One region of the Streptomyces rubellus genome, then DNA from elsewhere that is predicted to be linked to it. Evidence: riboswitches for the same ligand, from Rfam matches in the RefSeq annotation. Region 1 holds a riboswitch; the other holds the start of a gene.

Region 1 (11,143 bases):
ACCCGGGTGGACTCCCGTACCGGCAGGCTGTACGACGTCTCCGGCCACATGGTCTGGATCGGCGAGCGCACCCGGCAGCTGGACGGTGCGCACATCGAGTTCGCCGCCCGCATCCGCAACCCGATCGGGGTCAAGCTCGGTCCGTCGACCACGCCCGAGGACGCCCTGACGCTGATCGACCGGCTGGACCCGGAGCGCGAGCCGGGCCGGCTGACCTTCATCACCCGGATGGGTGCCGACAAGGTCCGCGACCGGCTCCCCACCCTGGTGGAGAAGGTCACGGCCTCCGGCGCCCAGGTCGCCTGGGTGTGCGACCCGATGCACGGCAACACCTTCGAGGCCGCCAGCGGTCACAAGACGCGGCGCTTCGACGACGTGCTGGACGAGGTGAAGGGCTTCTTCGAGGTCCACAAGGGCCTGGGCACCCACCCCGGCGGCATCCATGTGGAGCTGACCGGGGACGACGTCACCGAGTGCGTGGGCGGCGGCCACGAGATCTTCGTCGACGATCTGCACCAGCGCTACGAGACCGCCTGCGACCCGCGGCTGAACCGCAGCCAGTCGCTGGACCTGGCGTTCCTCGTCGCGGAGATGTACCGCGACCAGTAGCGGCACCGCAGGCGCACAGAACGGCGCACACAACACCGTGGGGCGTGGGTCACAGCGATCCGCGCCCCACGGTGCTGTCGCGCACAGTGGTACACAGCTAAGGTAAGGTTTACCTCACCCACTCGGGGTGGGTGTCCGACCCCGTACCGGCGGAGGTGGCCGCGTGTACATCTGCTCCTGCTTCGGCATCACGGAGGCGCAGATCCGTGAGCACGCGGCGGCCGGAGCCTGTACTCCGCGCCTGCTCGCCTCGGCGAGCCGGGCGGGCACCGACTGCGGCTCCTGTGTGCGCCGCATCCAGGGGCTGCTGGGCCGCGGCGCGTGTCCGCGGCGGGAGGGCGCCGGGCTTCCCGCGGAGGAGCGGGGCGGCGCCGTCGCCCCGGTTGCCGGGGGCGGTTCCGGTGTGACCGCCGTGCCGCCGGCGCCCGCGGCGGCCTGATCCCGGGCCGGGTCAGTCGGAGCCCGGGCCGGAGCCCGTCGAGTCGGGCTGCTCGATCTGCTGTGCGAGGTACAGCGGCTCGCCGAGCTTCTCGATCAGCTCCAGCTGGGTGTCGAGATAGTCGATGTGGTGCTCCTCGTCGGCGAGGATGTACTCGAAGATGTTGGCCGAGGTGATGTCCCCCTTGGTCCGCATGACCTCGATGCCGCGCCGCAGCCGGTCGATCGCCTCGGCCTCGATCTGGCGGTCCGCCTGGAACATCTCGGTGACGGTCTGGCCCACCCGGACGTGGAAGAGCCGCTGGTAGTTGGGGAGTGCCTCCAGGAAGATGATGCGGTCGGTCAGGCGCTCCGCGTGCCGCATCTCGTCGAAGGACTCCTCCCGCGTGTACTTCGCGAGCCTGGTCCACCCGTTGTTCTCCTGCAGTTTCGCGTGCAGGAAGTACTGGTTGATCGCCGTCAGCTCGGCGGTGAGCTGCTCGTTGAGGAACTCGATGACCTCGGGGTCGCCCTGCATGCCGGGGTGCCTTCCGCGTGGGGGGATGCCGATGCGCGCATCTTCGCACCGTCCGCACACCGCAGTCCAGTAAGTGATACTTTGTCGGATTTTGTCCGGAAGAAGGACTTCCCGGGAGTGGGGTGGTCATCGGTGCCTTTCGGGGTCTGTCACCATGGGGGGCATGGTTCAGCCGGAAAGCCGCGAAGGGGAGTATCCGCAGCTTCCGCCGGGACAGCGGCTCCAGCGCGGCTGGCCGGTGACCCACTACGGCCCGGTGCCCAGGTTCCGGCCCGAACGCTGGGAGTTCCGCGTCTTCGGGGCCACCGCCGACGGCGGGACGCGGCGCTGGAACCACGAGGAGTTCTCGGCGCTGCCCCACGAGACCGTGGTCGGGGACCTGCACTGCGTCACCCGGTTCAGCATGCTGGGCGTGGAGTGGGGCGGGGTGCGGGCCCGTACGGTCCTCGAGCTGGTGCCGCCCGCCGAGGAGGTCACGCACGTGATGGTGTGGGCCGAGTACGGGTACAGCGCCAACCTGCGGCTGGCGGACTTCGCGGCCGACCGTACGGTCTTCGCCACCCACCGGGCCGGCGAGCCGCTCACCGCCGAGCACGGCTTCCCGGTACGGCTGGTCGTGCCGCAGCTGTACGCCTGGAAGGGGCCCAAGTGGGTGCGGGGAGTGGAGTACATGACCGCCGACCGCCGGGGGTTCTGGGAGGAGCGGGGCTACCACAACATCGGTGACCCCTGGCGGGAGCAGCGCTATTCGTACCAGGAGGAGCCGGGCGACGGTCCCGAGCCGTGACCCGGTGCCCGCCGTCCGGCTCCCCGGGCGGTCCGCCCGGGGGCGCTCAGTGGTACCGGTGCACCACCGCGTGCCCCCTGCCGCGGCCGATCAGCCAGCGGTTGACCGGGGTCGTCACCACGAAGGCGACGGCGAAGGCGAAGGCGAGCGCACCCCAGAACAGCCAGTCCGAGAGATGGGCGTCCAGCGCGCCCGGCGTCAGGGCGATGACCCCGTTGTCGACCAGTTCCATCACGGTGATCGAGACGGTGTCGGCGGCGAGGGCGACCCGGACGGCGTTGCGGAGGCCGACACCGGCCCGCAGGACGGCCCAGAGCGTGAAGCTGTAGCCGAAGAGGAACGCCAGGACGATGGCGAGGGCCATGGTGGGCACGGTGTGCCAGCCGAGGGCGGTGCCGATGACCATGCCCAGCACCTCGCCGAAGGCGCAGCCGGTGAGGCAGTGCAGGGTGGCCTTGGCCGCCGTGGCCCAGGAGGCCGTGCCGGAGACGGTGTGCTCCCCGTGCTCCGCCCGGCCCGCGGGATCCGGGTGGCCTGTGTGCTCCGCGTGCCCTGCGTGTTCCATGTGACCGGTGTGGCCGTGGTGGCCGTGGTGTCCTTCGGAGGAGCGGTACGACTGCGAGGACATGGAACGACACCTCCGTGACAGGAAGGGGCGGCTGTCCGCCGCGCGGCGTCGAGTCTATACCCCCCTGGGGTATGTGGTCATCCCCTGAGCTCCTTCAGCCGTGCCACGTCCGCGGCATGCCCCTCCTTGCCGCCCGGCGTCTCGATGACCAGGGGCACCCCCTCGGTCGCCGGGTGGCGGAACAGTTCCCGGAACGGCTCCGCCCCGATGTGCCCCGCGCCGATGTTCGCGTGGCGGTCCCGGTGCGCCCCGGCGGTGTCCTTGGAGTCGTTGGCGTGGATCAGCCGCAGCCGTCCCTCGCCCACCACGGCCGTCACCTCGTCCAGCAGCGCCTTCATCCCTCCCTCGGCGGCCGTGTCGTGCCCGGCGGCGAAGGCGTGACAGGTGTCCAGGCAGACGCCGAGCCGGGGATGGCGCTCCAGGGCGTCGACGTACGGCCCCAGGTCCTCGGCCAGGGCGCACAGCGAGGCACCCTGGCCGGCGGTCGGCTCCAGCAGCAGCCAGGGGTCCTCGGAGGTCTCGGAGGCGTCCAGCTCCGCCAGCAGCGGCAGCAGCAACTCCCGGACCTGGGCCAGTGCGGTGGCGCGGTCGCGCCCGCCGGTGGCCGAGCCGGTGTGGACCACCACCCCCAGGGCGCCGATCCGCCGGGCGCGGCGCAGCGAGTGCCGCAGCGAGGCCACGGACAGTTCGGCCGTGGCCTCGTTGTGCGAGCCGAAGTTGATCAGGTAGGGGGCGTGGACGTAGGCCGGGATGCCCTCTTCCGCGCAGGCCGCGCGGAACGCCTCGTCCTGCCGGGGGTCGCCGGCCGGAGTGGCCCAGCCGCGCGGATTGGCGACGAAGACCTGCACGGTCTCCGCGCCGATCTCGCGGGCGTAGGCCAGCCCCTTGGCGGCGAGCCCGCCGGCCACCGCGACATGGCTGCCCACGGGGTTGCGGGCGCGGCGGGCGGGGGCGGGGCCCAGGGGGGAGGACGGGGCGGAGGAGTTCCGGGCGGAGGGGGACGATGAGCTGCTCACACCCGAAGGGTGCCAGGCCCGCGGCGGGAACGGCCCGGCGGCCCGTCGCGCCGGCGGGGACGGGAGCGGGCGCCCGGCCGGTCAGTAGGCCGAGTAGACGTTGTCCATCGAGCCGTACCGGTCGGCCGCGTAGTTGCAGGCCGCGGTGATGTTGGCCACCGGGTCGTAGATGTCCCAGGAGGTGCCCTCGACGTGGTACGCCGCGAAGGTGGGCGGGATCACCTGGAGCAGGCCCTTGGAGGGGATGCCGTTCCGGGCGTTGATGTCCCAGTTGTTGATCGCCCGCGGGTCGCCGCTGGACTCGCGGATGATGTTGCGGTGGATCCCCGCGTAGCTGCCGGGGATGCCCTCGCGCTTCATGACCGCCAGGGCCTCGCGGATCCAGCCGTCGAGGTTGTCCGGGTAGGAGGCGGCCCGCTCCCGGGCCCGCGCCGGGCGGTCGGCGGAGCGGGTGGCGCGCCCGTCCGTCCCGGCGCTCTGGCGGGCCGCGGGCTTTCGCTCCTCCTCCAGGGCCTCGGCCTGCGCCTCCTGGTAGGCGGTCGCCGACCGCTCCGCGAGAGCGCCCTGCTGGAGGGGACCGGCGCCGGTGGCCGGGGCGGTCAGCTCGACGGGGGCCCCCGCCGCGGGGGCGGCCTGAGCCGCCTGGGACGGCTCCGGGCCCGGAACGAGGCCCAGGGCCACGGTGGCCGCGCCGGTGGCGGTGGCCACGCCGACGGCCGAGATCCTGTGGGCGCCGGCCGCGCGGAGCCGGCCGAGAACGCTGGCAACGGTCATGGGGGAGGAGAACCTCTTCCGATCGCTGGTGCCGCACAGCCGGACCGGCCGGTGCCGGCGGGGGCGCGCCGGGTCCTGCTCCCGGCGCCGCGACCGTTGCATTGTTAGCGCTCGGAACTTATCCGGACAAAGGCCGGAAATACTAACCTGCCTAGTAGCCCTCGGGCTCTCCGGCCTCTCCGGGGCCCCGGACGGCGGGTACGGCCGCTTGGGCGGCCGTGCGCGCCCACTAAGGGGGTTAGTAAGTGATCCGGGTCCTATGGGGCGTCTCACAGCGCACGCGTCCCCGGACCACCGTACGTGTCCGGGTCAGCGCACCCAGACGGTGATCTCCGAACCGCGCGGGGCCCGCTCGCCGCCGTCCACGGACTGGTCGAAGACGGTGCCGGTGATGAAGACCTTGCGGACCTTCACCTCGAAACCCGCGTCCTCGAGCGCCTGCCGGGCCTCGCTCTCGTCCATGCCCTCCACACCGGGGACCTCCACCAGCTCCGGGCCCTTGGAGACGGTCAGCGTGACGGTGTCGCCCTCGGCGGCGACCGAGCCCTGTGCGGGGGACTGCCGGGCGACACCGCCCGCCTCCTCCTCGGAGAACACCCGCTCCGGCGCCACCTCGGTCTTCAGACCGGCCTCGGTCAGCCGCTGCCGCGCGGTGCCCTCGTCCTGTCCGACGACGTCGGGCACCTCGATCCGCTCACCCTTGGACACCACCAGCGCCACGGCCGCGCCGGGCCGCCGCCCGGTGCCCGCCTCCGGCTCCGTGCGGATCACCGAGCCCCGCTCCACCTCACCGGAGAACTCCCTGGTCACCATGCCCGGCTCCAGTCCGGCCGCCTTGATCCGGCGGCGCGCGTCGGCCAGGGACGCGCCCTTGGCGTCGGGGACCTCGACCCGCTCCGGGCCCCGGGAGACGGTGATGGTCACCGTGCCGTTGCTGCGGATGCGCTCGCCGCGGCCGGGGTCGGTCGAGACCACCCGGCCCTTCGCCACGGTCTCGCTGTGCTCCCGGGCGATCTTCCAGTCCAGGCCGGCCTTCTCGACGGCCCGCTTCGCCTCGGACTCGGTCATCGAGAGCACCCCGGGGGTCCGGGTGAACTGGCCGGAGTTGATGTACCACACCCCCAGGCCCGCGCCGAGGACCAGCAGGACGGCGACGACCACCGCCTGCACCGAGCGGCGTGGCAGCCGCCGGCCCGTACGGGCGGCCGGACCGGCCGGCGGCCCCGGGGGCGCGGGCGGCACGGCCAGCACACTGGTGCGGTTCAGGGAGTCGTCCGCCGCCGTGTCCCGCGGCACGCGGCGGGACAGGACGGCGGTGCTGTCCTCGGCGCCGGCCGCCCCGGCCCCGGCGCCCCCGCCGGCGGCGGCCGGGGGCAGGACGTCGAGCTGCCCGTCGGTCAGCGACCGCCGCACCGCGCCGACCTCGGCGAGCAGTTCCACGGCGTCGGCCGGCCGATGCCGCGGATCGCGGGCGGCGGCACGGGCGACCAGGGCGTCGAGCGCGGCGGCCAGGCCGGGCACGGCCGCGGACGGGGCCGGGACGTCCTCGTTCAGATGCTGGTAGAGCACCTGGGCCGGGGTGTCGCCGGAGTGCGGCTTGGCGCCGGTCAGCATCTCGTACAGCATCACGCCGCAGGCGTAGACGTCCGCCCGGGCGTCGGCGGTGCCGTGCTCGATCTGCTCGGGGGCCAGATAGGAGACGGTGCCCAGCAGCGAACCGGTGGAGGCGGAGGTCTGCTGGTCCACCGCCCGCACCAGCCCGAAGTCGGCGACCTTGACCCGTCCGTCGTCCCCGATCAGGACGTTCTCCGGCTTCACGTCGCGGTGCACCAGCCGGTCCAGATGGGCGGCACCCAGCGCGGCGAGCACCGCCTGGAGGATGTCCAGGGCGGCGCGCGGCTGGAGCGCCCCGCGCTCGCGCAGCAGATCGCGCAGTGTGCAGCCCTCGACGTACTCCATCGCCAGGTACACGTAGCCGCCGTCCGCGCCCTGGTCGAAGACCCCCACCACGTTGGGGTGGGCCAGCCGGGCGGCCGACTTGGCCTCCCGGATGAACCGCTCGACGAAAGAGCCGTCCACCGCGAGGGAGGGGTGCATCACCTTCAGGGCGAGCACCCGGTCCAGCCGGGTGTCCAGGGCCCGGTAGACCGTGGCCATGCCGCCGACGGCGATCCGCGCGTCCACGCGGTACCGGCCGTCGAGCACGTGCCCGAGCAGCGGGTCCTGAAGGGTGGTGTCCACGGCGCAGAGTCTACGAGCCCGCCCCGGCACCGGTGCCCGGGTCCGCGGCGGGCGCCCCGGAGTGCAGCGGAACGGTGACGAAACCGCCGCCCGGGCGCGATACGCGCGCCCGGGCACGCGCCGCGGCCGCGCGGGCCCCGCCGTGCCGGCCCCTACCGGAACGCCGGGCGCTCCGGGTCGAGGTCGGCCGTCCCCTCCACCGGCGAGGACGCCAGGGAGAAGTGGCGGCGCGGGATGCGGCCCGCCCGGTACGCCAGCCGCCCCGCCTCCACCGCGTGCCGCATCGCCTCGGCCATCAGCACCGGCTCCTGGGCCCGGGTGACCGCGGAGGCCAGCATCACCGCAGCGCAGCCCAGCTCCATGGCGAGCGCCACGTCCGAGGCGGTGCCCGCGCCCGCGTCGAGGACGACCGGCACCGACGCCCGCTCGGTGATCAACTGGAAGTTGTGCGGGTTGCGGATGCCCAGGCCCGAGCCGATCGGCGAACCCAGCGGCATGATCGCCGCGCAGCCCACGTCCTCCAGCTTCCGGGCCACGACGGGGTCGTCGTTGGTGTACGGCAGGACGGTGAAGCCGTCGTCCACCAGTGTCTCGGCGGCCTCCAGCAGCTCCACCGGGTCGGGCAGCAGGGTGCGCTCGTCGGCGACGACCTCCAGCTTGACCCAGTCGGTGCCCAGCGCCTCGCGGGCCAGCCGGGCGGTGAGCACGGCCTCCCCGGCGGTGAAGCAGCCGGCGGTGTTGGGCAGCACCCGGATGCCGTGCCGCTTCAGCACCGACAGCACCGAGCCGGAGACCGAGGGGTCCACCCGCCGCATCGCGACGGTGGTCAGCTCGGTGCCGGAGGCCAGCAGCGCCCGCTCCAGGACGTCCAGGCTGGGCGCGCCGCCCGTGCCCATGATCAGCCGGGAGGCGAAGGCGGTGCCGCCGATGGTGAACGTGTCGTCGGCCATGCGGGAAGTCAGCCTCCTTGGACGGCGGTGAGGACCTCGACGCGGTCGCCGTCGCCGAGTTCGGTGGCGGGCCACTGCCCGCGCGGTACGACGGTTTCGTTGACCGCCGCGGCCACCCCCGTGGTCGCGGCGGTGAGACCGGCCACGAGCCGGTCGAGGGTGAGCCCGTCCGCGATCTGCCGGGGCTCCCCGTTGAGGCGGATGGTGACCGGTGCGCTCACGCGTGACTCCTCTGTACGGTGCTCTCCCGGGGGGCGTCCTGCCGGGCCGTGTGCTCGAAGCGCCGGGGGCTGAACGGGCGGATCTCCCCGGGGATCCCGCCGTCGGTCAGCACCCGGGCCAGGGCGTCGCCGGTGACCGGGGCGAGCAGTACCCCGTTGCGGTGGTGGCCGGTGGCCAGGTGCAGGCCGGGCAGGGCGGTCGGGCCGAGCAGCGGCGCGTTGTCGGGGGAGCCGGGACGCAGCCCCGCCAGGGTCTCCACCAGCGGCAGTTCGGTGATGCCGGGCACCAGCTCGTGCGCGTCGCGCAGCAGCTCGTAGACGCCGCCCGCGGTCACCGTGGTGTCCCAGCCCTGTTCCTCGCTGGTGGCGCCCAGGACCAGTTCGCCGTCCGCCCGCGGCACCAGGTAGACGTGGCCGCCACGGACCAGGGCCCGCACGGTGCGGGAGAGGAACGGCGCGTACACCGGCGGGACGCGCAGCCGCAGGATCTGGCCCTTGACCGGACGCACCGGCGGCAGCACCTCACCGGGCACGCCCGCCAGCCGCCCGCTCTCGCTGCCCGCCGCCAGCACGACCCGGTCGGCCGCCACCTCGGTGCCGTCCTCCAGGGCCACCCCGGCCGCCCGGTCGCCGGTCACCGTCAGCCGGCCGGCCCGCCGCCGGACGAAGTCCACCCCGGCCCGCTCGCAGGCGGTCAGCAGCGCGGCCGTCAGCCGGCGGGGATCGACCTGGTGGTCGCCGTCCACCCGCAGCCCGCCCCGCACCCCCGGGGCGAGCATCGGCTCCAGCCTGCGGCACTCCCGGCCGGTCAGCCAGGCCGAGTCCAGCCCGCAGCGCCGGTGCAGCGCGTGCAGCTCCCGCAGATGGGCGCGGTCGTCGGCGTCCAGGGCGACCGCGAGGGTGCCGCAGGTGCGGTAGCCGGTCTCCTGCCCGGATGCCTCCGAGAGTTCGGCCGTGAACTCCGGGTAGCGGCGTGCCGAGGTCAGGTTGAGGGCGAGCAGGGCCTCCTCGCCGTAGTGCAGTTCGGTGACGGCGGCCAGCATCCCGGCCGCGACCCGCGCCGCCCCGCCGCCCGGCGCCGGGTCGACGACCGTGACCCGCGCCCCCCGCTGCGCGGTGCGCCAGGCCGTGACCAGCCCGATGACGCCACCGCCGATGATCACTACGCGCATGGGCGCGCACCCTCCCTTCGCCGGCATGACCCGGATCAGGTTCGTACGGTCGGAGGCCGCGCAAGCCTCCCTCTCAGCCCGGTGCGCCGGGCTCCCGCGAGTCGTTCCACTGCTGCCGTCCGGGCCGCGGCTGGCGTTCCCGGACTGCCGCCACCCTACTGCGGGCTCCGGCGCGGCTGAAGGGCGGTCCGGAAGCGCGGCCGCGCCGGGCGGCTTCGCGCCGGTCCGCGGCGGTCTCCTACAGTGAGCGCGTGAGCGCGCGAACCGAGCAGAGCGGGCAGCGGGTCCTGATCGCCGGGGCCGGGATGGCCGGGGTGCAGACCGCCGTACAGCTGCGGGAGCGGGGCTGGCCCGGAGCGGTCACCCTGCTCGGCGCCGAGCCCCACCGGCCGTACGACCGGCCGCCGCTGTCCAAGGCGGTGCTGACCGGCGGGGCCGGTTCCGGCACCACCCCCGGCAGCACCCCCGGCAGCACCTTGGAGAACTCCTTCGGCGCCGCATTCGATGTCGCCTTCGACGTCGACTTCGACGTGCTCGGCGTGGAACTGCTCCTGGGGCGGACGGCCACCGGGGTGCGCCCCGCGGACCACGAGCTGGACACCGACGCCGGGCCGCTGCCGTACGACCACCTGGTCCTCGCCACCGGCGCCGAGCCGGTTCCCCTGCCCGGCGGCGGTGCCGGGGTGCATCTGCTGCGCACTCTCGACGACGCCGAGCGGCTGCGCCCGGTGCTCGCGGCCCGGCAGCCGCTCGTGGTCGTCGGGGCGGGCTGGATCGGCGCGGAGTTCGCCACCGCCGCCCGCGAGGCGGGCTGTCCGGTGACGGTGGTCGAGGCCGCCGGGCACCCGCTGGCCGGGGTACTGTCGCCCGAGGTCGCCGGCCGGCTGCGCCGCTGGTACGAGGAGGCCGGTGCCGTGCTGCTCACCGGGCGCACGGTCACCGGAGTGCGGCCCGGCGGCACGCAGCCGTACGAGGTGGAGCTGTCCGACGGCTCCGCGCTGCCCGCCCGGGCCGTGGTGGCCGGGATCGGCGCCCGCCCGGCCACCGGCTGGCTGGCGGGTTCGGGTGTGGCCCTGGACGCCTTCGGCGCGGTGCTCGCCGACGACCGGCTGCGCTCCTCCGTCCCCGGTGTGTACGCGGTCGGGGACTGCGCCTCCTTCCCCTCGGCCCGGTACGGCCGGCGCCTGCTGGTGCACCACTGGGACAACGCGCTCGTCGGGCCGCGGACGGTCGCCTCGCTGCTGACCGCGGGCGAGGCCGGGACCCCGCCGTACGACCCGGTGCCGTACTTCTGGTCCGAGCAGTTCGGCCGCTTCGTCCAGTACGCGGGCCACCACGGCGAGGGCGACGAACCGCTGTGGCGCGGCGACCCGGACGGCCCCGCCTGGTCGGTGTGCTGGCTGCGCGGCGGTGTGCTGCGGGCGCTGCTGGCGGTGGGACGGCCCCGGGACATCGCCCAGGGGCGCAGGCTGATCGAGCGCGCCGCGGTGCTGGACCCGGTCCGGGCCGCCGACCCGGCCGTTCCCCTGAAGAGCGCCGTGCGCTAGTGGCTGTCGGTCCCGGATGGCAGGCTTGTGCCCGTGAACGAGATTGACGCGAAGACCGATGCTCTCGTCCCGGCCTGGCTCACCCTCCCCGATGTCGCGGAGAAGCTGGGCGTCGAGGTGACCCGCGTACGGCAGCTCGTCAAGGAGGGGCAGCTGATCGCGGTGCGCCGGGAGAACGGCGGAGACGGCGGAAACGTCGGGAACAAGGTGCTCCAGGTTCCCGCCGACTTCATCGGCGAGGGA
Region 2 (11,143 bases), on a different contig from region 1:
AGACGCCCGCAGCCTCCTGGCTGATGTCCGCCACCAGACGGGGGCGGCCGTCCGGGCCGATGTCGTTCACGTCGAGGAGGTAGACGGCCCCGGCGTCGGCGGCGTTCGCCCCGGAGCTGTTCCCGACGTCCTCATACGGCAGGCCGACGGCGATGTGGTTGGAGTCCCCGTCCGCGGAGAAGCCGACTCTGTCGCCCGCCTCGCGTGCGCCGGGCATCCCGGAGCCCTGGTTGAGGCCGACGTTCCCGCCCCGGCGGACGAACACGCTCGACCCGGCGTCCTTCACCGACCCCAGGTCCTCGCCGGGCAGGGTGATGTACAGGTACGGTTCGCCCGCGCGGTTGGTGCCCGCGGCCAGTGCGAAGCCCATCAGGTCGCCGGCCTCGGAGGCCGACCCCCCTATGACGCCGTCCCCCGTGCCCTGCTCGAAGTGCGCGAACGGTGCCTCGCCTTGTTTGGCGACACCCTCGCGGGAGCCGAACAGGACCGTGACCATGCCCGCGTCCTTCTCCCCGGCCAGGTCCTCGTACGGGATGCCGACGACGAGGTCGGTGTATCCGTCGAGGTTGTAGTCGACCGTGGCCAGCGACTCGCCGAAGCGGTCACCGGGCTCGGCGCCGCCGGGCACCGTGGCCATGTCCTGGTCGACCTGCTGGGTCCCCCCGCCCCGGCCGTAGACGACGCGCACGAGACCGGCCTCGGCGTTGCCGCCCACGGTGGCCCTGGGGTCGGCGACGGCGGTGTCCTGGGCGCCGTCGCCGTTGAAGTCGACGACGGGCGGGGCGCTGACGGTCTCGTTCACCCAGGCGGCAAGAGTGTCGGCGCGGGTGGCGACCGCCGCGTGGGAGGTCTGCTCCTCGTCCGTGCCGAAGCAGCCCGCGGCATGGGAGCGGGAGGCGATGCCGACCAGGCGGACCTGGTCGTTCACACCGGTGGTGACGGGGCCCCGGCGTCGCCGGGGCACACCGACGCGCCGTCGCTCCCGGCCATGGGCAGCTCCCCGGCGGTGGGAGCACCGGCGGTGAACGAACCGGTGTGCGGGCTGACGGGTGCCCAGTCGGTGGCGGTACGGCCGTAGCCGGTGACGGTGAGGGTGTCGCCCTCGGCGGGGGCCGCGGCGGCGAGGGCGATCGGTGCGGAGCCGGTCACCGGGCGGTCCAGGCGGACCAGGGCCGCGTCCTGCCCGTCGCCGGCGGCGTGCACCGCGACGACGCGCCGCTGCTCCCCGTCGACGGTCGCGGTGGTGGCCTGTTCGGGAACGCCCGGCGGGACGGCAAGTTCGGTCTCGGGGCGCTCGGCGAAGCAGGCGGCGGTCAGCAGCCAGGACGGGGCGACGAGGGCACCGGTGCAGCCCCTCTGGTGGTCACCGATGGTGATCTTGGCGGTGAAGGGGCGGGTGTCGTCACCGGCCACCGCCGCCGGTCTGCGACACTGGACGGGTTATGCCTGCACCCGGAGAACTCACCTTTGTCGCGCCGCGCGGAGCCGCGAAGCCGCCCCGGCACCTCGCCGACCTCGACCCCGCCGAGCGGCGGGAGGCGGTCGCCGCGATCGGCGAGAAGCCGTTCCGCGCCCAGCAGCTTTCCCGGCACTACTTCGCCCGGTACGCCGCCGAACCGGCCGCCTGGACCGACATCCCGGCCGCCGCGCGCGGCAGGCTCGCGGACGCGCTGCTGCCCGAGCTGATGACCGTGGTGCGGCACGTCACCTGCGACGACGGCGCCACCCGCAAGACCCTGTGGCGGCTGCACGACGGGACGCTGGTGGAGTCCGTGCTGATGCGCTACCCGGACCGGGTCACCATGTGCGTCAGTTCGCAGGCCGGCTGCGGCATGAACTGCCCCTTCTGCGCGACCGGGCAGGCCGGACTGGACCGCAACCTGTCCACCGCCGAGATCGTCCACCAGATCGTCGAGGGCATGCGCGCCCTGCGCGACGGTGAGGTGCCCGGGGGCCCGGCCAGGCTGTCGAACATCGTGTTCATGGGCATGGGCGAGCCACTGGCCAACTACAACCGGGTCATCGGCGCCGTCCGCCGCCTCACCGACCCCGAGCCCGACGGGCTGGGCCTGTCCCAGCGCGGCATCACCGTCTCCACCGTGGGCCTGGTGCCGGCGATGCGCCGCCTCGCCGACGAGGGCCTCAAGTGCCGGCTGGCGGTCTCCCTGCACGCCCCCGACGACGAGCTGCGCGACACCCTGGTGCCGGTCAACACCCGGTGGAAGGTCCGCGAGGTCCTCGACGCCGCCTGGGAGTACACCGAGCGGTCCGGGCGCCGGGTCTCGATCGAGTACGCCATGATCCGCGACATCAACGACCAGGCGTGGCGCGGCGACCTGCTGGGACGGCTGCTGGCCGGAAAGCGGGCGCACGTCAACCTCATCCCCCTCAACCCCACCCCCGGCTCCAAGTGGACCGCCTCCCGGCCCGAGGACGAGCGCGCCTTCGTCGCCGCCCTGGAGGCCCACGGCGTGCCGGTCACCGTCCGCGACACCCGGGGGCAGGAGATCGACGGAGCCTGCGGGCAGCTCGCCGCCACCGAGCGCTGACACCGGCCGCCGGCGGCCCGGGCGGCGCTGGTACCGTGGCGACGGCCGCGGCTTCCGCACACGGTGCCGGAGCGGTCGAACAGCGGACAACGGAACAGCACGTACCGACAGGGGAGCGCGCACAGCGCTGAGAGTGCGGTGCCGCCGCCCGGGCGAGGAGCCCGGCCGGTGGGCCGCAGACCCTCGAACCTGATCCGGTTAGTACCGGCGTAGGGAGTCAGCACAGCATGGTCACCACATTCCGGCGTGCCCTCGGCGCGGCCGTCCTCGGCACGCTCACCGCAGCCCTGGCCGCCTGCGGCGGTTCCGGCGGCGGGGACGGGGACGGGACGAAGGACACCACCGTCACCCTGGTCAGCCACGACTCCTTCGCGGCCTCCGACGAGGTGCTCGAGGAGTTCACCGAGCGGACCGGCCACAAGGTGGAGGTGCTGCGCGGCGGCGACGCCGGGTCGGCCCTCAACCAGGCCGTCCTGTCCAAGGACAACCCGCAGGGCGACGTCTTCTTCGGCGTCGACAACACCCTGCTCTCCCGCGCCCTGGACAACGACCTGTTCACGCCCTACGAGGCACAGGGGCTGGAGAGGATACCCGCCGAGTACCGGCTGGACGGCGAGAAGCACCGCGTCACCCCCGTCGACACCGGCGACGTCTGCGTCAACTACGACCGCGCCTGGTTCGCCGAGCGGGACATCGAGCCGCCGGAGACCCTGGACGATCTGGCCGAGCCCCGCTACAAGGGCCTGCTGGTCACCGAGAACGCCGCCTCCTCCTCACCCGGTCTGGGCTTCCTGCTGGCCACCGTCGCCGAGTACGGCGACGAGTGGGACGAGTACTGGAAGAAGCTCGACGCCAACGGGGTCGAGGTCGTCGACGGCTGGGAGCAGGCCTACTACGACCGCTTCTCCGGCTCCGCCGGCGGCGAGGGCGGCGGCGACCGGCCGCTGGTCGTCTCCTACGCCTCCAGCCCGCCCGCCGAGGTCCTCGACGCCGATCCCGCGCCCGAGCGGGCCCCCACCGGGGTGGCGGCCGGCACCTGCTTCCGGCAGATCGAGTTCGCCGGGCTGCTCAAGGGCGCGGACAACCCCGAGGGCGGCAGGGCGCTGCTGGACTTCCTGGTGAGCGAGACCTTCCAGGAGGACATGCCGCTGCAGATGTTCGTCAACCCCGTCCGTGAGGGCACCGAACTGCCCGAGGTGTTCACGAAGTACGGCGAGCGGATCGAGGAGCCGTACACCATGGCCCCCGAGCGGATCGCCGAGAACCGCGAGGCGTGGATCGACACGTGGACCTCGCTCGTCGTGAGGTGACCCGCCGCGAGGCCGGGGAGGCAAGGGGGGCGAGGAAGACGGGAAGGGGAAGCGGCGCCCGCCGGGCGGCGGCGCTGCGGCTCGCCCTGACGGTCCCGCCCGCCGTCTTCCTCGCGCTGTTCTTCGCCTACCCGGTCGCCGCCATCACCGCCCGCGGCCTGTACGAGGGCGGGCGGTGGCACCCGGAGCGGTTCGCCGAGGTGCTCACCGACCCCGGCGTCCTGGGCGTGCTGTGGTTCACCCTGTGGCAGGCGGCGGCCTCCACCGTCCTGACCCTGCTGCTGGCGCTGCCCGGCGCCTACGTCCTGGCCCGGTACGACTTCCCCGGCCGGCGGCTGCTGCGCGCGGCGGTCACCGTGCCGTTCGTGCTGCCCACCGTCGTCGTCGGCTCCGCGTTCCTGGGACTGCTGGGCCGCGGCGGACTGCTGGCCCAGTGGGGCGTGCCGCCGGTCACCGGCCCCACCGCGATCCTGCTCGCCCACGTCTTCTTCAACTACGCCGTGGTGGTCCGGATCGTCGGCGGGCTGTGGGCGCAGCTCGACCCCCGCCAGGAGGAGGCCGCCCGGGTGCTGGGCGCGGGCCGCCTCGCGGCCTGGCGCACCGTGACGCTCCCGGCGCTCGCCCCGGCCGTGGCCGCCGCCGCGCTGATGGTCTTCCTGTTCACCTTCACCTCCTTCGGGGTCGTCCAGATCCTCGGCGGCCCCCGCTACGCCACCCTGGAGGTGGAGATCTACCGGCAGACCGCCCAGCTGCTGGACCTGCCCACCGCCGCCGTGCTGACCCTGCTGCAGTTCGCCGCCGTCGCCGCCCTGCTGGCCGTCCACGCCCGCACCGTACGCCGCCACCGGGGCACCTCGGGGCTGGTCGACGCCGCCGGCACCGCCCGCCGTCCGCGCGGGCCGCGCCAGTGGACGCTGCTCGCCGCCGTGGTGACCCAGGTCGCCGTACTGCTCCTCACCCCGCTCGCCGTGCTCGTCGAGCGCTCCCTGAGCGGGCCCGACGGCTATGGACTGGCCCACTACCGCGCCCTGGCCTCGGCCGACGCCTCCGGCGGCACCTTCACCGTCGCCCCCCTGGAGGCGGTCGGCAACTCCCTGTCCTACGCCGCCGTCGCCACCGCGATCGCCCTGGCCGTCGGCGTCCCGGCCGCCGTCGCGCTCACCCTGCGCGGACCGGGCGGGCGCGCCGGGCACCTGGTGCGCGGCCTGGACGCGCTGCTGATGCTGCCGCTGGGCACCTCGGCGGTCACCGTCGGCTTCGGCTTCCTGATCGCCCTGGACGAGCCCCCGCTGGACCTGCGCTCCTCGTGGATCCTGGTCCCGCTGGCCCAGGCGCTGGTCGGGGTGCCGTTCGTGGTGCGGGGCCTGCTTCCGGTGCTGCGGGCCGTGGACCACCGGCTGCGCGAGGCCGCGGCCGTGCTGGGCGCCTCGCCGGCCCGGGTGTGGCGGGAGGTCGACCTGCCGCTGGTACGGCGGTCGCTGCTGGTCGCGGCGGGCTTCGCGTTCGCCGTCTCCCTCGGGGAGTTCGGCGCCACCGTCTTCATCGCCCGCGCCGACGCCCCCACCCTGCCCGTCGCCGTCGCCCGGCTGCTGGGCCGGGCCGGTCCGGACAACTACGGCCAGGCGATGGCCCTCAGCACCATCCTGATGGTGGTGTGCGCGGCCGTCCTGCTGGCCCTGGAGGGCATCCGCACCGAACGACACGGGGAGCTGTAGGGATGGCCGCGCTGCGCCTGGAGTCGGTCACCGTCCGGTTCGGCGGCCGCACCGCCCTGGACGCCGTCGACCTGGACGTCGCCGAGCACGAGATCGTCTGCGTGCTGGGCCCCTCCGGCAGCGGCAAGTCCACCCTGCTGCGGACCGTCGCCGGGCTGACGGAGCCGGACGCCGGACGGGTGCTGCTCGCCGGCCGCGACCAGCGGGGGGTGGCGCCGCACCGGCGCGGGGTGGGCCTGATGTTCCAGGACCACCAGCTCTTCCCCACCCGCGACGTCGGGGGCAACATCGCCTTCGGCCCGCGGATGCGCGGCGAGTCCCGCGCGCGGACCGAGGAGCGGGTCACCGGACTGCTGGACCTCGTCGGACTGCCCGGCGCCGCCCGACGCCGGGTGACCGAGCTCTCCGGCGGCGAGCAGCAGCGCGTCGCGCTCGCCCGCGCGCTCGCCCCCAGTCCCGGGCTGCTGATGCTGGACGAGCCGCTCGGCCAGCTCGACCGGTCCCTGCGCGAGCGGCTGGTGGTCGAGCTGCGGCAGCTCTTCCGCCGGCTGGGCACCACCGTGCTGGCGGTCACCCACGACCAGGGCGAGGCGTTCGCGCTGGCCGACCGGGTGGTGGTGATGGAGGAAGGACGCGTCGCCCAGACCGGCAGCCCGGTGGCGGTGTGGCGGCGTCCCGCCTCCGAGTCCGTCGCCCGCTTCCTGGGCTTCACCAACATCGCCGCCGCGACCGTGCGCGGCACGGCCGCCGACACCCCCTGGGGGACGGTGCCCGTGCCGCCCGGCACCCCGCCCGGCGCGCACACCCTGCTGATCCGGCCCGCCGGGGTGCGGCTGACCCCCGCCCCGGCCCGGGGCCTGCCCTGGACCGTGGTCGCCCGCACCCTGCGCGGCGGCGGTTCCTCGGAACTCGCGCTGCTGCTGCGGCCCGGCTCCGGACCGGACCTGGAGGCGTCCTGCCCGCTGCCCGCGGCGCCGGAGCCGGGTACGGCCGTCGGCGTCTCCTTCGATCCCGGCGAGGTGGTCGTCCTGGGGGCCGGTACGGGACCGGAGTGAGGTGCGCCGGGCACTCACCGGGTCAGTGGCAGCACGGCCAGTTCCGCGACCAGCCACACCAGCGGGCCCAGCACGGCCAGCAGCGCCGCCACCCGCAGCGCCGCCACGGCGCGCAGCTGTCCGGCGGAGACGCCCAGCCGGCGCAGACCGTCGGTGAGCGGGGCGCGGACGGCGCCGGCCTCCGCCGCCGAACCCAGTGCGCTGCCCACCGCGCACACCAGGACCACCGCGGTGCCCAGCGCCACCGCCGGCCCGCCGCCCGGCTCCCCGGCGCCGGGCGCGTACAGCCGCCCCGCCGCCAGCGCGACCGCCGTCACCGCGCACAGGACCCCCAGCGGCCGGCCCAGCTGCGGCGCCTGGGCCCGCAGCACCCGGCCGGCCAGCAGCCGCAGCGCGCCCGGCCGTCCCGTCGCCAGCAGCAGCCCGCACAGCTGCACCAGCCCGGGACCGGCCAGTGCCAGACCCAGGGCGACGACCAGCCAGCCGCCGAGCACACCCGGGGCCGGGCCGTCCGGTGAGCCGGGCAGCGGCACCCGGCCGCCGCCCGCGCCGCCGGTACGGTCGGCGGCGTAGGCCACCACGGTCAGCCCGACCGCGGTGACCGCCACCCCCCACGGCAGCTCCGCCGACAGGGGCGGCGGCCGGTGGGGGAACGCCGCCGGGCCGGTGCCCGGTGCGGTACGGCCGCGCCGCCGCAGCGACACCGCGCTCGCCCCGGTCGCGGCCAGTGGCGGCAGCGCCAGCAGGGTCAGCGCGGCGGCCAACGGCAGCCCGTCGGCCGTGCCGCCGCGCAACTGGAGGAAGACCGCCAGGGCCAGCACGCTGCCCGCCGTGCAGCACAGTGCCGTGCACACCGCGGCCAGCCGCGCCAGCCGCGCCGGGCCCACCCCGACCGCGTCGAGCCCAGCGCGGGGCCGCGCGCACGGGTCGATACGGGCCGCCGCGACGGCGAGCTGCGTCCCGGCGGCCAGCGGTGCCGCGCACCACAGCAGCCGGACCAGCGCCGCCCCCGGGTCCCCGGGACGCGCGGCGGCGTACTCCAGGGCACCCAGCAGCAGCAGCCCCACGGCCCCGGCGACCGCGGCCACCAGGGCCCGGCGCCCCAGGGCCGCCGGGCCGGCGGTGCGCACTAGACGGAGAGCGAGCACGCCGTCCTGCCCTCCGGTCCCGCGGCCCCGGACGCCGGGCCGCCGAACGCCCCGGCCGGTGCGCCGGCCGGCTCCCCGGCCGGCGCCCCGTCGTCCACCCGACGGCCGTCCACCAGCGCGATCCGGCGGTCCGCCACCCGGGCGGTCTGCTCGTCGCCGGCCAGCACGACGGCGATCCGGTGGGTGCGGGCCGCGGCGGTCAGGGCGCGCAGCACCTGCGCCCGGTCGGCCCGGTGCAGCGGCGCGGTCGGCTCGTCGGCGAAGACCACGGCCGGGGAGTGCGCCAGGGCCCGCGCGACGGCCACCCGCTGCCGCTGCGACTGCGGCAGCGCGCCCGGCAGGCTGCGGGCGCAGCCGCCGACGTCCAGCCGGTCCAGCCACTCGTACGCGGCGCGGCGGGCGGCGCGGCGCCCGCGGCCCGCCAGCAGCAGCGGCAGCGCCGCGTTCTCCCAGGCGGTCAGCTCCGGCAGGAGCCGCGGCTCGCCGCCGACCCAGCCGAAGCGGCGGCGGCGCAGCCGTTCGCGGGCGGCGGCGGGCAGGGTGTGCAGGGGGACGCCGTCGAACCACACCTCGCCGCGGCCGGGCACCAGCCGTCCCGACAGACAGTCCAGCAGAGTGGACTTGCCGCAGCCGCGTGCTCCGGTGACGGCCAGGACCTCGCCCTCGCGGACCCCGACGGAGACGTCCAGCAGCGCGGGCGACCCCTCGTGCTCGTAGTGCAGTCCGCGCGCCCAGAGGAGGTCCTCGGGTGCGTCCATCATGACGGGCACCTCCGCTCGCGTCCGGGATCGTGCCTTCCCCGACGGGGAACGAGCACCGGGGACATCGGTCACTGGCACGGTACGGACCCCGGTCGCGGCACGGGCGGCACCGAAGGCCGGTGCCGCGCGGTTTCCTCCGAATGGTCCTCAGCGCCGGTCCGGGAACCCCCGGCCCGCGGGCGCGCCGGCTACCCCCGGGACGCCGCGGCGAAGCGCACGAAACCGGCGGCCCGGGGGGGCGAGGGTGAGCGGGCACTGCTCGCCGAGTGCCGCGCGCACGCCCGCCACCACCCCGGCGTCCGGCTCGCCGAAGACCTCGAAGCGCTCCACCCGGCAGTGCTCCATCACCTCCCGGATGTACGGGTCCGCGAGTCTCCAGTGCGTGCGGACCGCGTCGGAGTCCCGGTAGAGCTGGAAGCTGTGCGCGAGCATCCGCTCCTCGTCCACGAAGGTCTCCACCATCAGCTGCGGTCCGTGCCGCCGCGCGAACTCCACGGCCCGGACGACAGCGGCGCGGAAGTCCTTCGAGTGGCCGTCGGCGATGCGCATGGTGTTGCGGAAGAGGAGGGTCGTGTCGTCCTGTGTGGTCATGGTCACGGCCCGAGCCCGACACCTCGACCGCGCTTGAGGTCAAGCGCCCCGTCCGGGCCGGGTGCGACGGCGGGCCGTGGGCGCGGCCGGGCCCGCGCCATGCCGCGGCGCGGGAGTTCCCGCGAGGATTCCCGCCGAGAAGCGCGCCGGGTTTTACGCCGTTCGGGTGCACGGACAGGAAGAAATACCGGGCAGGCGGGTGTGTCCAACAGGTTCTCCGGTGGTTAGGGTGGGTGTCTCATCCATCGGACAACAGAGCAGGAGGGTGCGAAGTGGCCACCGAACTGCGCCGGCTCCGCAACCACATCGGCGGGGAGTACCGGGACGCCGCCGACGGACGTACCACCGAGGTCGTCAACCCGGCGACCGGTGAGGCGTACGCGACCGCCCCGCTGTCGGCCGCCGCCGACGTCGACGCGGCCATGGCCGCCGCCGAGTCCGCCTTCCCCGTCTGGCGCGACGCCACCCCCGGCACCCGGCAGACCCTCCTGCTGAAGGTGGCCGACGCGATGGAGCGGCGCGGCGGGGAACTGCTGGCGGCCGAGTGCGAGAACACCGGCAAGCCGCTGGAGCTGACCCGGCAGGAGGAACTGCCGGTGATGATCGACCAGGTGCGCTTCTTCGCGGGCGCCGCCCGGCTGCTGGAGGGCCGCTCCGCGGGCGAGTACATGGCGGGCATGACGTCCTTCGTGCGGCGCGAGCCGGTCGGCGTCTGCGCCCAGGTGACCCCCTGGAACTACCCGATGATGATGGCGGTGTGGAAGTTCGCCCCGGCCCTGGCCGCGGGCAACACCGTCGTCCTCAAGCCCTCGGACACCACTCCGGCCTCCACCGTGCTGCTGGCGGAGATCATCGGCGGGGTGCTGGCGGAGATGGACCTGCCCGCCGGGATCCTCAACGTCGTCTGCGGCGACCGCGACACCGGCCGGCTGCTGGTCGAGCACCCCGTCCCGGCCATGGCCTCCATCACCGGCTCGGTCCGCGCGGGCACGGAGGTCGCCGGCAGCGCCGCCAGGGACGTCAAACGGGTCCATCTGGAGCTGGGCGGCAAGGCCCCCTGCGTGGTCTTCGAGGACGCCGACATCGCCGCGGCGGTCGAGGGCATCCGCGACGGCGGCTTCTTCAACGCGGGCCAGGACTGCACCGCCGCCACCCGTGTGCTGGTGCACGAGTCGGTCCACGACGAGTTCGTCGCGGCCCTCACCAAGGCCGCCGCCGAGGTGCGGACCGGCGACCTCGGCGACGAGGACTGCTTCTACGGGCCGCTGAACAGCGCCGCCCACCTGGCGAAGGTCACCGGCTTCATCGAGCGACTGCCCGGCCACGCCAAGGTGGAGACCGGCGGCCACCGGGTCGGCGAGCGGGGCTGGTTCTTCGCCCCGACCGTCGTCTCCGGTCTGCGGCAGGACGACGAGATCGTGCAGAACGAGGTCTTCGGCCCGGTCATCACCGTCCAGCGGTTCGCGGCCGAGGAACAGGCCCTCGCCTGGGCCAACGGCGTCGAGTACGGTCTGGCGTCCTCGGTGTGGACGAAGGACCACGCCCGCGCCATGCGCATGTCCCGGGCGCTGGACTTCGGCTGCGTGTGGATCAACACCCACATCCCGCTGGTCGCCGAGATGCCGCACGGCGGCTTCAAGAAGTCCGGCTACGGCAAGGACCTCTCCGCCTACGGCCTGGAGGACTACACCCGCGTCAAGCACGTGATGACGGCGCTGTGACGCCGTGACCGCCGTGCGCCGCCCGGCCCCGTCCGCCGGGCGGCGCTCAGCGCCGCCGGTCCAGCACCGCGCGCAGGACGTCGACGCGGTTGGTGGTGACCGAGTCCACGCCCAGCGCGACCAGCCGCCGCATGGTGCGGCCGGTGTCCGGCGTCCAGCACGACACCCGCGCCCCGTCCCGGCGCGCCCGTGCCACCAGGGCCGGGCCCAGCAGTCCGAAGCGGTAGTTGAGCCAGGCCGGGCGCAGGGCCGCCAGCAGGGTGGGACGGACGGGGGCCGCCCGCTGCCAGGTC

The links. A riboswitch is a leader RNA that binds a small molecule or an ion and turns the genes downstream of it on or off. The one in region 1 is predicted to bind thiamine pyrophosphate.
Region 2: another riboswitch for thiamine pyrophosphate. It lies ahead of V1L54_RS20890 (thiamine ABC transporter substrate-binding protein); the one in region 1 lies ahead of thiO (glycine oxidase ThiO).

Annotation. Positions count from the first base shown of each region.
Region 1 is NZ_JAZDCX010000025.1:310-11,452, reverse strand. It holds gene V1L54_RS24180 (class II 3-deoxy-7-phosphoheptulonate synthase) at 1-609, shown strand, start outside; gene V1L54_RS24175 ((2Fe-2S)-binding protein) at 773-1,048, shown strand; gene bfr (bacterioferritin) at 1,061-1,564, opposite strand; gene V1L54_RS24165 (sulfite oxidase-like oxidoreductase) at 1,728-2,351, shown strand; gene V1L54_RS24160 (DUF4396 domain-containing protein) at 2,398-2,979, opposite strand; gene V1L54_RS24155 (deoxyribonuclease IV) at 3,057-3,995, opposite strand; gene V1L54_RS24150 (transglycosylase SLT domain-containing protein) at 4,077-4,769, opposite strand; gene pknB (Stk1 family PASTA domain-containing Ser/Thr kinase) at 5,079-7,010, opposite strand; gene V1L54_RS24140 (thiazole synthase) at 7,163-7,960, opposite strand; gene thiS (sulfur carrier protein ThiS) at 7,969-8,181, opposite strand; gene thiO (glycine oxidase ThiO) at 8,178-9,353, opposite strand; TPP riboswitch at 9,349-9,461, opposite strand; gene V1L54_RS24125 (NAD(P)/FAD-dependent oxidoreductase) at 9,605-10,900, shown strand; gene V1L54_RS24120 (Rv2175c family DNA-binding protein) at 10,934-11,143, shown strand, end outside.
Region 2 is NZ_JAZDCX010000018.1:78,431-89,573, reverse strand. It holds gene V1L54_RS20905 (FG-GAP and VCBS repeat-containing protein) at 1-928, opposite strand, end outside; gene V1L54_RS20900 (trypsin-like serine protease) at 925-1,413, opposite strand; gene rlmN (dual-specificity RNA methyltransferase RlmN) at 1,443-2,549, shown strand; TPP riboswitch at 2,649-2,782, shown strand; gene V1L54_RS20890 (thiamine ABC transporter substrate-binding protein) at 2,777-3,859, shown strand; gene V1L54_RS20885 (ABC transporter permease) at 3,835-5,574, shown strand; gene V1L54_RS20880 (ABC transporter ATP-binding protein) at 5,577-6,629, shown strand; gene V1L54_RS20875 (hypothetical protein) at 6,644-7,777, opposite strand; gene V1L54_RS20870 (ABC transporter ATP-binding protein) at 7,759-8,535, opposite strand; gene V1L54_RS20865 (hypothetical protein) at 8,686-9,129, opposite strand; gene V1L54_RS20860 (gamma-aminobutyraldehyde dehydrogenase) at 9,402-10,850, shown strand; gene V1L54_RS20855 (glycerophosphodiester phosphodiesterase) at 10,897-11,143, opposite strand, start outside.